DNA from 3 places in the Streptomyces sp. NPDC058257 genome. Region 3 is predicted to be linked to each of the others. Evidence: riboswitches for the same ligand, from Rfam matches in the RefSeq annotation. Region 3 holds a riboswitch; each other region holds the start of a gene.
The links. Region 3 has a riboswitch for cyclic di-AMP ahead of ACFVXC_RS22410 (transglycosylase SLT domain-containing protein). Riboswitches for the same ligand answer to the same signal wherever they lie in the genome.

Region 1 (4,342 bases), on a different contig from region 3:
CGGCGGTCGAGGTCCCGGCAGCCGAGGTCCAGGCGGTCGAGGTCCCGGCAATCGGCCGCGCGGGGCTTCAGGCAAGAGCCCCACTGTCCGGCGCGAGCGGGCGTTCGTACGGGCGCTTCCCCTGCTGCTCATCGTCGTAGGGGTCGTCTACGACATCTCGACCCCGCCCGAATTCACCGCCGCGCCCCTCTTCACCGCCGCCCCGCTCATCGCCGCTCCCTTCTACTCGCTGCTCAGCACCACCGTCATCGGCCTCTGTGCCTCCGTCGCCGTGCTCGGCCTGCACTTCAAGGCCGACACCGGCTCCGAAGTCGATGCCGTCACCGAGGTGTTCACCGTGGTGACCGTCGCCGTGCTCGCCGTCCTCATCAACCGCGTCGTGCGCCGCGGCGACGAACAGCTCGCCTCCGCCCGTTCCATCGCCGAGGCCGCCCAGCGCGCCGTACTGCCGCAGCCGGATCCCCGGATCGGCGGGCTCGATGTCGCGGCGCGGTACGAGGCCGCGGAGGCCGACGCGTTCATCGGGGGTGATCTGTACGCCGTTCAGGACACCCCGCACGGCGTACGCGTCATCGTCGGCGACGTACGGGGCAAGGGAATGGGCGCGGTGGCGGCCGTCGCCGTCGTCATCGGGGCGTTCCGGGAGGCCGCCGAGCAGGAGACCACGCTGGAGGCGGTGGCGCAGCGCCTTGAGCGTGCGCTCGCGCGTGAGGGCACGCGGCGCGACGGGCTCGACGACTTCGAGGGGTTCACCACCGCCATCCTCGCGGAGATCCCGCACAGCGACGGTCTCGTACGCCTCATCAACCGCGGGCACCCGGGGCCACTGCTCCTGCGCGGCGACGGGCGGCTGTGCGTCCTGTCGGCGACCGAGCCCGCGCTGCCGCTCGGGATGGGCGAACTGGGTGCCTGGCCGGACCGCGCGGACGAGACGGAGTTCCCGCCGGGGGCGATGCTCCTGCTCCACACCGACGGGCTCTCCGAGGCGCGTGACAGCCGGGGCGAGTTCTACGATCCCGCCGCCCGGCTCGGCGGCCGGATCTTCCCGGGACCCAACGGCCCGGACACGCTCCTCGCCACGCTGACCGAGGAGGTGCGGCGGCACACCGGGGGCGGGACGACCGACGACATGGCGCTGCTCGCGGTGCGGCGGCCGTTGGCGACGGGTGACGCCGGAACTGATGCCACGAGAGCCGATGCCACGAGAACCGATGCCACAGGGACCGACGGCACAGGGACCGATGCCACAGGGCCCGATGTCACACGCCGTGACTGAAGGGCACCACTCCGCATAACAACTGACGTACCGTCAAGGAGATGTGAAGCTCCGGTGTGTGAAGAAGTGGGGTCAACTCGCCCCGTTCCGGCCACCAGTGTCCCGGTAAGTACCGGCCAGATCCGTTAACGATCAACTGGAACAGCTTGGAATACGACCCCGCTGTCTATTAACGTTCGATAACGCAGCGCGGTCGTCCCAACCGACACTCGAGTCGGCTCCGCGCGCACGCGCCTAATCCCGCAAGGGAGCCGGGGAACCACTAATTGGGGTGAATCGGTCATCTGTGCATCCGTGCCAGATGCTCGTAGGAGACCTTCCTGCTCCGAACCCGTCAGCTAACCCGGTAGGCGAGAAGGAAGGAAAGGAGTGCGCCCCGGTGGCGTCCAACCGCCCTGCCCCCCAAGGCACTTATGTACCGAATGATGATGATTTCGGCGGGTACGACGACAATTCCTGGGAGGAATGGAATCCCACCGAGGAGTCCGTCCGCCCGGTTCGCGGCAGGCACCGCGTCCACAAGCGGGGCGGTGGCGGGCTCGCCCGCAGCTCCACGGTTCTCGGCGTAGGCGTCATCGCCGCTGTCGGCGCGGGCGGCATCGCCACCGCGCAGGGCGGCAAGCCCCCGGTCTCCATAGAGATGCCGGACCTCTCGGCCGTCACGGACTCGCTGCCGGAGGCCAAGTCGCTCCCGGGCGTGGGGTCTTTGATATCCGACGGTTCCGATTCCTCCGACTCGGCCGCCGCGGAGAACGGCGTCGCGGTGGCCGCCGCGCCGCTGAGCGCCGCCGGTCTCAGCACCGCCGACACCGAGCAGGGCTCCACGGACGCGGGCGAGGCGCTGCGGGCCCGCATCATGGAGCAGGCCGAGAACCAGCAGGACCAGGCGGACGACGCGGTCCAGAAGGCGGCCGAGGAAGCCGCCGTCAAGCAGGCGGCCGCACAGGCCGCCGCCAAGCAGACCGCGGCCGAGAAGAAGATCGCCGCCGAGAAGGCCGCCGCGAAGAAGAAGGCCGAGGCGGAGGCCAAGAAGAAGGCCGAGGCGGAGCGCCTGGCCAAGCTCGCGAAGAGCTACACACTGCCCGTCGGCTCGTACACGCTCACCGGCACCTTCGGTCAGCCCGGCTCCATGTGGTCCTCCGGCTACCACACAGGCCTGGACTTCGCGGCTCCGACGGGTACGCCGATCAAGGCCATCCACTCCGGCACCATCAAGGAGGCCGGCTGGGCGGGGGCGTACGGCTACCGCACGGTCCTGGAGCTCGACGACGGCACCGAGCTGTGGTTCTGCCACCAGTCGTCGATGAGCGTCAGCGTCGGCCAGAAGGTCACCACCGGCGAGGTCATCGGCCGCGTCGGCGCGACCGGCAACGTGACGGGGGCCCACCTCCACCTGGAGGTCCACCCGGGCGGCGACTCGACCGGAGTGGACCCGGCGGCGTGGCTGCGCGGCAAGGGCCAGTCGCTCTGATCCGGTCGTTCTGATCCACCGCTCTGATCCGGTCACTCTGAAGCAGCCTCCGAACTCCGGCGGTCCTGGCGACAACCCCCCGACGTCAGGGCTGCCGGTTCGGCGTGCCCGCTCCGCTCCGATCTCGTGCCGCTGTACGGAATGCGACGCTCTGTAAGGGCGTTGTCTCCCTCATGACTTCTCTCCGCAGACTCGGCTCGTCCGACCTCGATGTCTTCCCGCTCGCCCTGGGCGGCAACGTCTTCGGCTGGACGGCCGACGAGGCGCGGTCCTTCTCCGTGCTCGACGCCTACACAGCCGCCGGCGGCAACTTCATCGACACCTCCGACGTCTACTCGGCCTGGGTGACCGGCAACAAGGGCGGCGAGTCCGAGCACGTCATCGGCGACTGGCTCGCCGCACGCGGCAACCGTTCCGATGTCGTGCTCGCCACGAAGGTCGGCGCCCACCCCGATTTCAAGGGTCTGTCCGCGGACACCATCAAGTCCGGTGCCGAGGAGTCGCTGCGCCGCCTGCGCACGGACTACATCGACCTCTACTACACGCACTACGACGACCCGACCGTCTCCGTGGAGGAGATCATCGGCGCGCTCGACGACCTGGTGACATCCGGCAAGGTCCGCGCCATCGCCGCCTCCAACGTGACCGCGGAGCGGCTCCAGGAGTTCCTCGACTTCTCCGACCGCGAGGGCCTCGCGCGCTACGCGGCCTTGCAGCCGCACTACAACCTCGTCTCGCGCGACACGTACGAGGGCTCGCTCCAGGAGGTCGCATCGCGCTCCGGCCTGGCCGCCGTCCCGTACTACGCGCTCGCCTCCGGCTTCCTGACCGGCAAGTACCGTCCGGGCACGCAGGTCGAGAGCGCGCGGGCCGCGGGCGCCGGCAAGTACCTGGAGACCGAGCGGGGCCGACGGGTGCTCGCCGCGCTCGACGAGGTCGCTCAGGCCCGCGGCGCCGAGGTCGCGACCGTGGCCCTGGCATGGCTCGCGGCTCAGCCGACGGTGGCGGCGCCGATCGCGTCGGCCCGTACGGTCGAGCAGCTGCCCGCGCTGCTCGCGGTGGGGGAGCTCGAACTGACGGAGGCCGAGGTGGCGACGCTCACGGTGGCTTCCGCCTAGCCGCGGTAGGGGTTGTACGCGGGGTAGGGCATGGCGGGCTGGGCGTACGGATATCCGTAGGGCGGTTGGTACGGCCGCGCGTATGACTGCGGGTACGGCTGCGGGTACCCGTACGGCTGCGGGTGCTGCGGGTACCCGTACGGCTGCGGCATCGGTACGAGCACCGGTGCCGTCGCGCGCGCGGCGTAGGCGAGTGCGGGCCGTGCCGCCTCGCGGCGCTCCCACAGCGCGTGCAGCAGCTCCCGCTCCCGTACGACGAAGTCGGCGCCCGCGCGGCCCCTCCGACCCCGGTGCCGCAGGAGCGCGAGGGAGGTCGCGTACGTCTCGTACTGGGCGACCGCGCGCGCCGCGGCCTTGCCCTGCGTGTACGAGGCGTAGTCGCGGGCGAGCGTGCGGGCGCGCATCGTGCCCAGCGCGTACGGCTCGGGCGCGGTGAGCCAGCCCGCGAGCGCGTACGCGGGCAGTTCCGCGCGCACG
Region 2 (4,342 bases), on a different contig from region 3:
GCGGACGCCGCTCTCGACCGTCTGGCGAAGCTGGTCGCGGACGGCCTCGAAGAGCTCCCCGAGACCGTCTAGTAAAGACTGGTACTCATACGCCGAAGGGCCCGCGCTGAATAGGGGCGGGCCCTTCGGTGCTTCTGTTTCCAGCTGCCGAATATCAGAGCCGCATTCCCTGAACGTGCCACATTCGGGCAGCCGAAATAGTCCCCCGCCGAATAGCACTTCTTTGTATACGGCGCCTCTGTTAATGCCGGAGGCCCACCGTGTTTACGGCATGTTGCGAATCCCTCACACGATCTCGTCCCGCGGCCCGGTGACCTTGCGGGCGAAAGCGCGGCCGGTGCGCGGCCGCCGCCCGTTCCGCGTGGGCCGCCGCGAGCGACCTGGCCCGTTCCGCGTCCCCGCGGGCGACCGCGTCGACGATCGCGGCGTGCTCCGCCCAGGACTCCGCGGGAGCGGCCGGTGTCTCGACGACGTACATCCAGGCGATCTTGTGCCGGAGCTGGGTGAGCAGCGCTGTGAGACCCGGGCTGCCGGACGACTGGGCGAGCGTCTCGTGGAACCAGCCGCCCAGGGAGCGCAGGTCGTCGCTCCGACCGCCCCTCGAACGCTCCTGGCCGAGCCTGACGAGTCCGCGCAGGACCTTCAGATGCGCCTCCGTGCGGCGCTGAGCGGCGCGGGCCGCCCCCAGCGGCTCCAGGAGCATGCGTATCTCCAGGAGGTCGGCCGCCTCCTGCTCGGTGGGCTCCGCGACGCACGCGCCCGCGTGCCTGCGCGTGACGACGAACCCCTCGGCCTCCAGGGTGCGCAGGGCCTCGCGCACGGGGACGCGGGAGACTCCATAGCGGCGTGCGAGCAGTTCCTCGGTGAGTCGGCCACCCCGTTCGTAGACACCGGAGACGATGTCGTCCCGGATGGCCGTGCATACCGAGTGCGCGGGAATGCGCATGACCTGACCTCCGCCTTAATCCCCGCGAAACGCGGTCGATCGACGCCTTTTCAGTGACCCTATTGCAGAGCGGCCGAATTTCCGATGGCAGGCCGAAATTCATGGATATATTTTGGCCAAAGGCGATCGGCGCGGGTACGGGTACAAGTACGGCTACGGCTACGGCTACGGCTACGGCGGTACGGCGAAAGCCCCGGCTCTCGACGAGCCGGGGCTTTCAGTGGATCAGCGTTCGCTGGATCAGCGTTCGCTGGATCGGCGTTCGGTGGATCGGCGTTCGGTGGATCAGACGCCGACGTCGTGCGAGCGGAGGTACGCGATCGGGTCGATGTCCGTGCCGTAGTCCGCGCCGGTCCGGGCCTCGAAGTGGAGGTGCGGGCCGCTGGAGTTGCCGGTGGAGCCCGAGAGGCCGATCTGCTGGCCCGGGGTGACGGCCTGGCCGACGGTGACACCGAGGGACGACATGTGGCCGTACTGGGTGTACGTGCCGTCGTTCATCTTGATGACCACGTTGTTGCCGTAGGCACCGCCCCAGCCGGCCTCGACGACGGTGCCGGAACCGACCGCGTGGACCGAGGTGCCGGACGCGGCGTGGAAGTCGATGCCGGTGTGGCTGCCGGAGGACCACATGCCGCCGCCGGTCTGGTAGCCCGTGGAGACGTACGAGCCGGTGATCGGGGAGACGTAGCTGTTGAGGCGCTTGCGCTCGGCCTCGCGAGCGGCGCGCTCCTTGGCCTCGCGCTCCTTCTTGGCCTTGGCCTTCGCCTCGGCCTCGGCCTTGCGCTTGGCCTCCTCGGCCTTCTTCTTGGCGGCTTCTTCGGCCTTCTTGGCCGCTGCCGCGTCGTCGGCGGCCTGCTGCTGGGCGGCGGCCTGCGCGTCGACGCTGGCGGCGAGCGAGTCGCCGACGGAGACCGCCTGGGTGAGGCCGGTGTGCTCAAGAGCCGCGGCGTCGTCGGCGGCGAGGGCCGGAGCGGCCAGGCCTCCTATGACACCGGTGGTGGTGAGGGCGGCGACGCCCGCCACGTTCGCGGTCGTGCGCGTGAGGCGGCTGGGGCGACGGTGCTTCCCGGTGGCACGGGTGAACGCCATGAAGCGGCTGATCCTTTCCTTCCTTCTCGCCTACCGGGTTAGCTGACGGGTTCGGAGCAGGAAGGTCTCCTACGAGTCCCTCGCCTCACGGCAAGGTTCCCGATTCACCCCAAGGGGACATGTGGGTCCCCGGCTCCCCTGGCTCGCGCCGTACGGGGACTCGGCGATGACTGTCCGGTGCCGCGGGTGCGGCGTACTGCATGACGAACAGCCGGACCGACGCTAAGCGGGGCGTCTTTCAAACGACAAACGGATCAGAGTTTTTGTAGCGCACGCCACAGGGCAGACACGTAACCTCCATACTAATTCGGACATATGAGGACCCCAGTAGCAAATTCCAGCCACTGGGGTCCCGATATGTCCTGACTGTCACTCAGCCCGTGACCACACTCACTTCACCGATGCCGAGCGCCCTGACGGGCTCCTCGATCTGCGCGGCGTCACCGACGAGCACCGTCACCAGGCGGTCCTCGGGGAAGGCGCTCACCACGGCGGCGGTGGCCTCCACGGTGCCGGTCGCGGCCAGCCGGCGGTACAACTGCGCCTGGAAGTCGTCCGGAAGGTGCTGCTCGACCTGATCGGCGAGAGTGGCGGCGACGGACGCCGCCATCTCGTACTTGAGCGGGGCGACGCCCACCAGGTTCTGCACGGCGACATCGCGCTCGGCGTCCGTCAGACCGTCGGCGGCGAGGGTGCGAAGCACCTTCCACAGGTCTTCGAGGGCCGGTCCCGTGGACTCGGTGTCCACCGAGCCGCTGATGGCCAGCATCGCGGCACCTGTGCCGTCCGGGGCGGAACGCAGGACCTGGGCGAAGGACCGTACGCCGTAGGTGTATCCCTTCTCCTCGCGCAGGACGCGGTCGAGGCGCGAGGTGAGGGTGCCGCCGAGGCAGTACGTGCCGAGCACCTGCGCGGGCCAGACGCGGTCGTGCCGGTCCGGTCCCACGCGGCCGATGAGCAGCTGCGTCTGGACGGCGCCGGGGCGGTCCACGATGACGACACGCCCGGTGTCGTCGGCGGTCACCGGGGGCACCGGGCGCGGCTGGGCCGTGCCGCCCGTCCAGGCGCCGATGGTGTCGGCGAGGACGGCGTCCAGGTCGACGCCGGTCAGGTCGCCCACGACGACCGCGGTGGCAGTGGCGGGACGCACATGCTTCTCGTAGAAGGCACGCACCGCCGCCGAGTCGATGGCGGTGACCGTCTCCTCGGTGCCCTGGCGGGGGCGCGACATGCGCGACGTCGCCGGGAACAGCTGCCGGGAGAGCTCCTTGGCGGCGCGGCGCCCCGGGTTGGCGGCCTCGTGCGGAATCTCGTCCAGGCGGTTGCGCACGAGGCGTTCGATCTCGCTGTCCGCGAAGGCGGGGGCGCGCAGGGCGTCGGCGAGCAGGCCGAGCGCCTTCGGGAGGCGCGAGACCGGGACTTCGAGGGAGACACGCACGCCGGGGTGGTCGGCGTGCGCGTCCATGGAGGCGCCGCAGCGGTCGAGTTCCGCGGCGAAGTCCTCGGCGGAGTGCTTGTCGGTGCCTTCGTTGAAGGCCCTCGCCATGATCGTGGCGACGCCGTCCAGGCCCGCGGGCTCGGCGTCGAGCGGCGCCTCGAGGTGGATCTCCACGGCGACGACCTGCTGGCCGGGGCGGTGGCAGCGCAGCACGGTGAGGCCGTTGTCCAGGGTGGCGCGCTCGGGCGCGGGGAAGGCCCACGGCCGTGCGGTGCCCGCCTGGGGCTGGGGGTGGAACTGCATCGTCGCGGCCTCGGTCACTTCGCCGCCTCCTCTTCGTCCTCGTCAGTGGCTTCGGCGCCTTCGGGGGCCGCTGAGCCCTCGGTGGGCTCGTACACGAGCACCGCGCGGTTGTCGGGGCGCAGGCGGGCCGCCGCGGCCGCCTTGACCTCTTCCGCCGTGACGTCGAGGACGCGCTTGACGGCTGTCAGGGCGAGCTGCGGGTCGCCGAACAGGACCGCGTACCGGCACAGTTCGTCCGCGCGTCCCGCCACCGTGGAGAGCCTGTCCAGCCACTCGCGCTCCAGTTGTGCCTGGGCGCGCTCCATCTCCTCGTCGGTGGGGCCCTCTTCCGCGAAGCGGGCGAGCTCCTCGTCGACGGCCGCCTCGATGACGGGGACCTCGACGTCGCCGGACGTCTTCACGTCGAGCCAGCCGAGCGAGGGGGCTCCGGCGAGGCGCAGCAGGCCGAAACCTGCCGCCACGGCGGTGCGGTCGCGGCGCACGAGGCGGTTGTAGAGCCGCGACGACTCGCCGCTGCCCAGGACCGTGAGCGCCAGGTCGGCCGCGTCGCACGCGCGCGTGCCGTC
Region 3 (4,342 bases):
ACACCGTCGACAGTACGGCGGAAGCCGGGCCGGGAGTGGTCGGGGAGCCCCATGAGTTCGCTGATGACCCGGATCGGGAGCGGATAGGCGAACCGCTCGCGCAGGTCGGTGGGTTGTCCGGCGGGAAGGGCGGCGAGTTCATCGAGCAGCGTGTCGGTCATCTCCTCGATACGCGGCTGCAGGGCGGCGATACGGCGCGAGGTGAAGGCCGGGCTGACCAGGCGCCGCAGCCGCCGGTGGTCGCCGCCGAAGGCGGTGAACATGTTGTCGACGGCCACCCACAGTGCCAGCGGCCAGGTGCCGAGGATCTGGTCGGGGAACATCGGCCAGTGCCGCCGGGGGTCTTTGGAGACCCGCGGGTCGGTGAGGAGCTGTTTGAGCAGGGCCGGGTCGGTCACCGCCCATGCCTCGACGCCCAGGACGTCGACGCGGGCAGCCGGGCCGCGTGAGCGCAGCTCGGCGTCCTCGGCGTGTCGGTCGCTGCCTGCGGCGTCCAGGACAAGGATCTGCGGCTGGTCCATGCGAGAGCTCCTCAGATAGGGGCGACAAGCGGCGCGGTGCGGGCGGGCGGCGGACAAGGAAGCCAGATCGCGGTGGCAGAGGGCGGAGACAGCCTGCTCCAACCCGCGAAGTACGTCCAGGAGTTGCGCAGTGGCCCGCTGAGGGATCGGGCCGGCGCCCGGCCGGGCAGGCCGGTGCTGGGACGCGATCGTGCCACCGGGCCGCACCACTGGGCCGCAGCGGATACCGGCCGTTTTCTCGCCGACCGCGGGGCCGACCACGACACATTCCGTCGTCCGCTCCGGCAGCGCGGACCCTCCCGGTGATCGGGGAGCGGGGCCAGCAGTGTCCCGTAACCGCGTCCCGCGCGACTCCGCCCCGTGCCCTACGCGAGAGGAGCGCTACGCGAGACGCGTGCTGACCTGTTGATCAGGCTGACCTCGCTGATGAGGAGGAGCCGCCCTGACCGGCGCCGGCGAGCGAGCGGCGGGGCGGCGGTTCCTGGCCGTCGCCGACGGTCCGAGGCTGAGCTTCGTCGAGCTTGCCGACGTCCTGCGCGACCGGCTCGGCTAGCTCGCCGCGCGGGCTCCCGAACGGGAGGCTCCCGGCAAGGCTCTCCCGCGACCGGTCATCCACAACGACCGGGCCCGCGAGGAATTCGGCTGGCAGCCGCGCCCCGCCCCGCCTCATCCCGCCCCACCCCGCTGCGACGACGATCGTCGACTCGGCCAAGTGCCTGCGGGACCTGAGGCTTCTGGAGGCGGGGCTGTGACAGCCGCCGGGGCGGTCTAGGAGGGGCCGTCCGGGACGGTCTAGTAGGGGCCGTTCACGTTGTCGATCGAGCCGTAGCGGTCGGCCGCGTAGTTGCAGGCGGCGGTGATGTTGGCGACGGGGTCGAAGCTGTCCGTGGAGGTGCCGGGCACGTGGTACGCGGCGAATGTGGGGTCGATGACCTGCAGGAGCCCCTTGGAAGGTGTTCCGGCGGCGGCGTTGGAGTCCCAGTCGTTGGTGATCTGAGGGTTGCCGGAGGACTCGCGCATGATGTTGCGGTGGATGCCCTCGTAGGTGCCGGGGATGCCGTGCTGGGCCAGTACGTCGAGCGACTCCCTGATCCAGCCGTCGAGGTCGTCGGTGTACGTCTTCTTCGCCGGGGCCGCGGCGGGCTCGGCGGTGAGGGTGTCCGGGCGCTCGGAGCGGTCTGCCCGCTGAGCGGGGGCATTCTCGCCGAGGGTGAGCTTGAGACCGGGGTGGATCATCTTGGGGCTGTCGCCGAGAGTGCTGCGGTTGTCCGCGTACAGCTTCTTCCAGCCGCCGCTCAGGGAGTGCTCGCGGGCGATCTTGGCGAGGGAGTCACCGGCGGCGACCACGTACGTCGTGGAGGCCGCGGCGGGCTTGGCGGGGGTGCCGGCCGGCGCCGCGGCTGCGGTGGTGGCGCCGAGCACCGGGAGGACGAGCACGGCGCCGCCCGTGCCTGCGACGGCGATGTTCCGGGTGAGCGGGCTGGACTTGGGGCGGCGGTGCTTTCCCTTTGCAGGCATGACGATTTCCTCTCCGTCGCCTGCGAGGTGAGCTGTCGGGTTCGGACGGGAGATGTCCGGCCGCACTGTGAATGCGACTTCACCCCGGAGCCGTTCCGGAATCCGGATCGGCGGCTTACCTGGGTCCCCCGCTCCTGCCGTGCGTAAGTGAGTGGGATGGGTTTCCGGACAGCGGCAGGATTCGGCGTTCCATCCGGATTGACGGTGACGTTAGGCGAGGAATGCCGGAAGGAACAAGACACGAATTCGCATAGGCAATGCACGAGGGTCCGTCTCCCGGCGAACAGAACAGTTCGCACTCATTGATCAAAAACCCCAAATTTCTTAGTGCGCAACGGAAGTGCGCCCAGCGGTTCGCAGTTGTTCCCAGCGGTGCCGTGGCGGGAAGCGTGACCCAATTCACTGAAGGGAATGCGGCCCCATGGTGCACCAGACGGCTTCATTCGGCATCAATGGCGCGCAAAACGGACAATAGCCCCCGCGTGACTCTGGCGGCGTGAAGGGCTGATTCACTGAGAAAGCCGGACATAAGGGAAGATGTATTGCGTATTAAAACGGTCAAATCGTTGCGTGATTGCATCGATGCTCACACGGCTATGCCCGGCCCGTACTCGGCAGACCTGCCACGGCGGCACGGGTGCCGACAGGGGGCTTGTGGTGGCGGTTCACCGCCCTCGCTTTCGCGAAACAGGCACTCCCTCGGGTCCGCAACCACAACCAGCAGAACCTGGCGGGAAACGGTGCTCTTGGGCCAGGTCCTGCTGTGTGTGCCCCCTGACGGCGACGCCATAGGGCTCCGGCCGGAATCCGCCGCTGCCTTGCCCCGCACTCGGCAGGTGTACCCGGCCCGGAGTCGGCGGGGCCGCGGCAGAGAGTGGTCACTGCGCCGAATGGTCCTGACCCGTCGGCTCAGCGGCTTCGGAGGGGTCAGAGGCTTCGGAAGGGGTGGAACCGGCCGATGTTCCGCGCCAACGGCTAACTCCATCTCCGTCCCCGGGCCGCTGCGATCTCTCGGGGACAGGGGCTTCTCTGTTCCTGTATCCGTGCGGAGGTACGGTGTCGGCGGAGCCGGTGCTGTCGACGCCCGTAGGATCAACCCTCGGTGGCTTTCCGTCATTTCACTTCCCCCTCCCCGCAGGGCGAGGCCGGCTGTTCGGTCCGGTCCGCCCCTCTGGATGTGACGGCATATCAATTCTCTTTCGAGTGCCGTGCATCGTGAATTCACCCCGGAACTGAGAATTCCTTTCGGCTGACAGCCAGGCGAGCCGAGAGGGCGCCCTGGAGGCAATTTCCGCAACTCCCGCCCGGGGGAGGGAAATCCCGGGATCCGACCCGGCAGGAGCGGCCCGCACCTCTTCTCTGAGTATTCTTCGAGGCTCGGGCCGAAGATCGTGACGCGCCCGGCGGAGTCCGGGGTCCGGGGAGTACGGAGCTGTAGTGTGGTCGCCGGTTTCGATGCGGGCGGAAGGCACAGGCATGGACGACCAGGACGCAGCAGGCCGCGCATATCTGCCCATCGCCGAGCACGGCCTGATCGGGGACCTGCGCGGTGCGGCACTGGTGGGGACCGACGGGCGCATCGACTGGTTCTGCGCGCCGAGGTTCGATTCCCCCAGCATCTTCGGGGCGATCCTGGACGCGGAGAGTGGCGGGGTCTGGGAGCTGACGCCGCTGTGTGCAACCGCGTCCCGTCAGCAGTTCTACGTTCCTGACAGCGCGATCCTCGTCACGCGTTTCCTCACCGAGGAGGGCATGGTGGAGGTGCAGGACTTCATGCCGGTTCTGCGCCCCCACGACGAGCGGCACCGCCAGCGGCTGGTGCGGCGCGTGGTGGCCGTGCGCGGTGCCATGCGCATGCGCACCCGGATCGCTCCGCGCCTGGACTACGGACGGGCCCGCCACCGGATGCTGACCGGCGAGGGCGAGGTCAAGTTCATCTCCGGGTCACTGACGCTGGTGCTGCGCAGCGATGTGCCCCTGTCGGCCAAGGACGGCGAGGCCCACGGTGAGTTCGAGCTCGGCGAAGGCGGCCAGGCCCTGTTCGTCCTGGACGTCGGAGCCGGGCCCGACGCCGACGCCGACGCCGACGCCGACGCGGCGCAGGGGAAGTGCGCCGCCCCGCCGGATCGGGATGAGGTCGACGAACTGTTCGACGGCACGGTCGCCTTCTGGCGCGGCTGGCTGAAGCGGTCGACGTATCAAGGGCGATGGCGCGAGATGGTGCACCGCTCCGCCCTCACCCTCAAGCTCCTGACCCACGAGCCCACTGGCGCGATCATCGCGGCACCCACGCTGGGGCTGCC

Region 1: another riboswitch for cyclic di-AMP. It lies ahead of ACFVXC_RS37575 (M23 family metallopeptidase); the one in region 3 lies ahead of ACFVXC_RS22410 (transglycosylase SLT domain-containing protein).
Region 2: another riboswitch for cyclic di-AMP. It lies ahead of ACFVXC_RS33100 (M23 family metallopeptidase); the one in region 3 lies ahead of ACFVXC_RS22410 (transglycosylase SLT domain-containing protein).

What each region holds. Positions count from the first base shown of each region.
Region 1 is NZ_JBHVXJ010000025.1:100,630-104,971, forward strand. It holds gene ACFVXC_RS37570 (PP2C family protein-serine/threonine phosphatase) at 1-1,276, shown strand, start outside; cyclic di-AMP (ydaO/yuaA leader) riboswitch at 1,498-1,644, shown strand; gene ACFVXC_RS37575 (M23 family metallopeptidase) at 1,656-2,747, shown strand; gene ACFVXC_RS37580 (aldo/keto reductase) at 2,921-3,865, shown strand; gene ACFVXC_RS37585 (PrsW family intramembrane metalloprotease) at 3,862-4,342, opposite strand, start outside.
Region 2 is NZ_JBHVXJ010000019.1:46,756-51,097, forward strand. It holds gene ACFVXC_RS33090 (HPr family phosphocarrier protein) at 1-72, shown strand, start outside; gene ACFVXC_RS33095 (GntR family transcriptional regulator) at 242-946, opposite strand; gene ACFVXC_RS33100 (M23 family metallopeptidase) at 1,232-2,035, opposite strand; cyclic di-AMP (ydaO/yuaA leader) riboswitch at 2,048-2,211, opposite strand; gene ACFVXC_RS33105 (M16 family metallopeptidase) at 2,409-3,794, opposite strand; gene ACFVXC_RS33110 (M16 family metallopeptidase) at 3,791-4,342, opposite strand, start outside.
Region 3 is NZ_JBHVXJ010000009.1:120,299-124,640, forward strand. It holds gene ACFVXC_RS22405 (cytochrome P450) at 1-521, opposite strand, end outside; gene ACFVXC_RS22410 (transglycosylase SLT domain-containing protein) at 1,314-2,039, opposite strand; cyclic di-AMP (ydaO/yuaA leader) riboswitch at 2,044-2,236, opposite strand; gene ACFVXC_RS22415 (glycoside hydrolase family 15 protein) at 3,516-4,342, shown strand, end outside.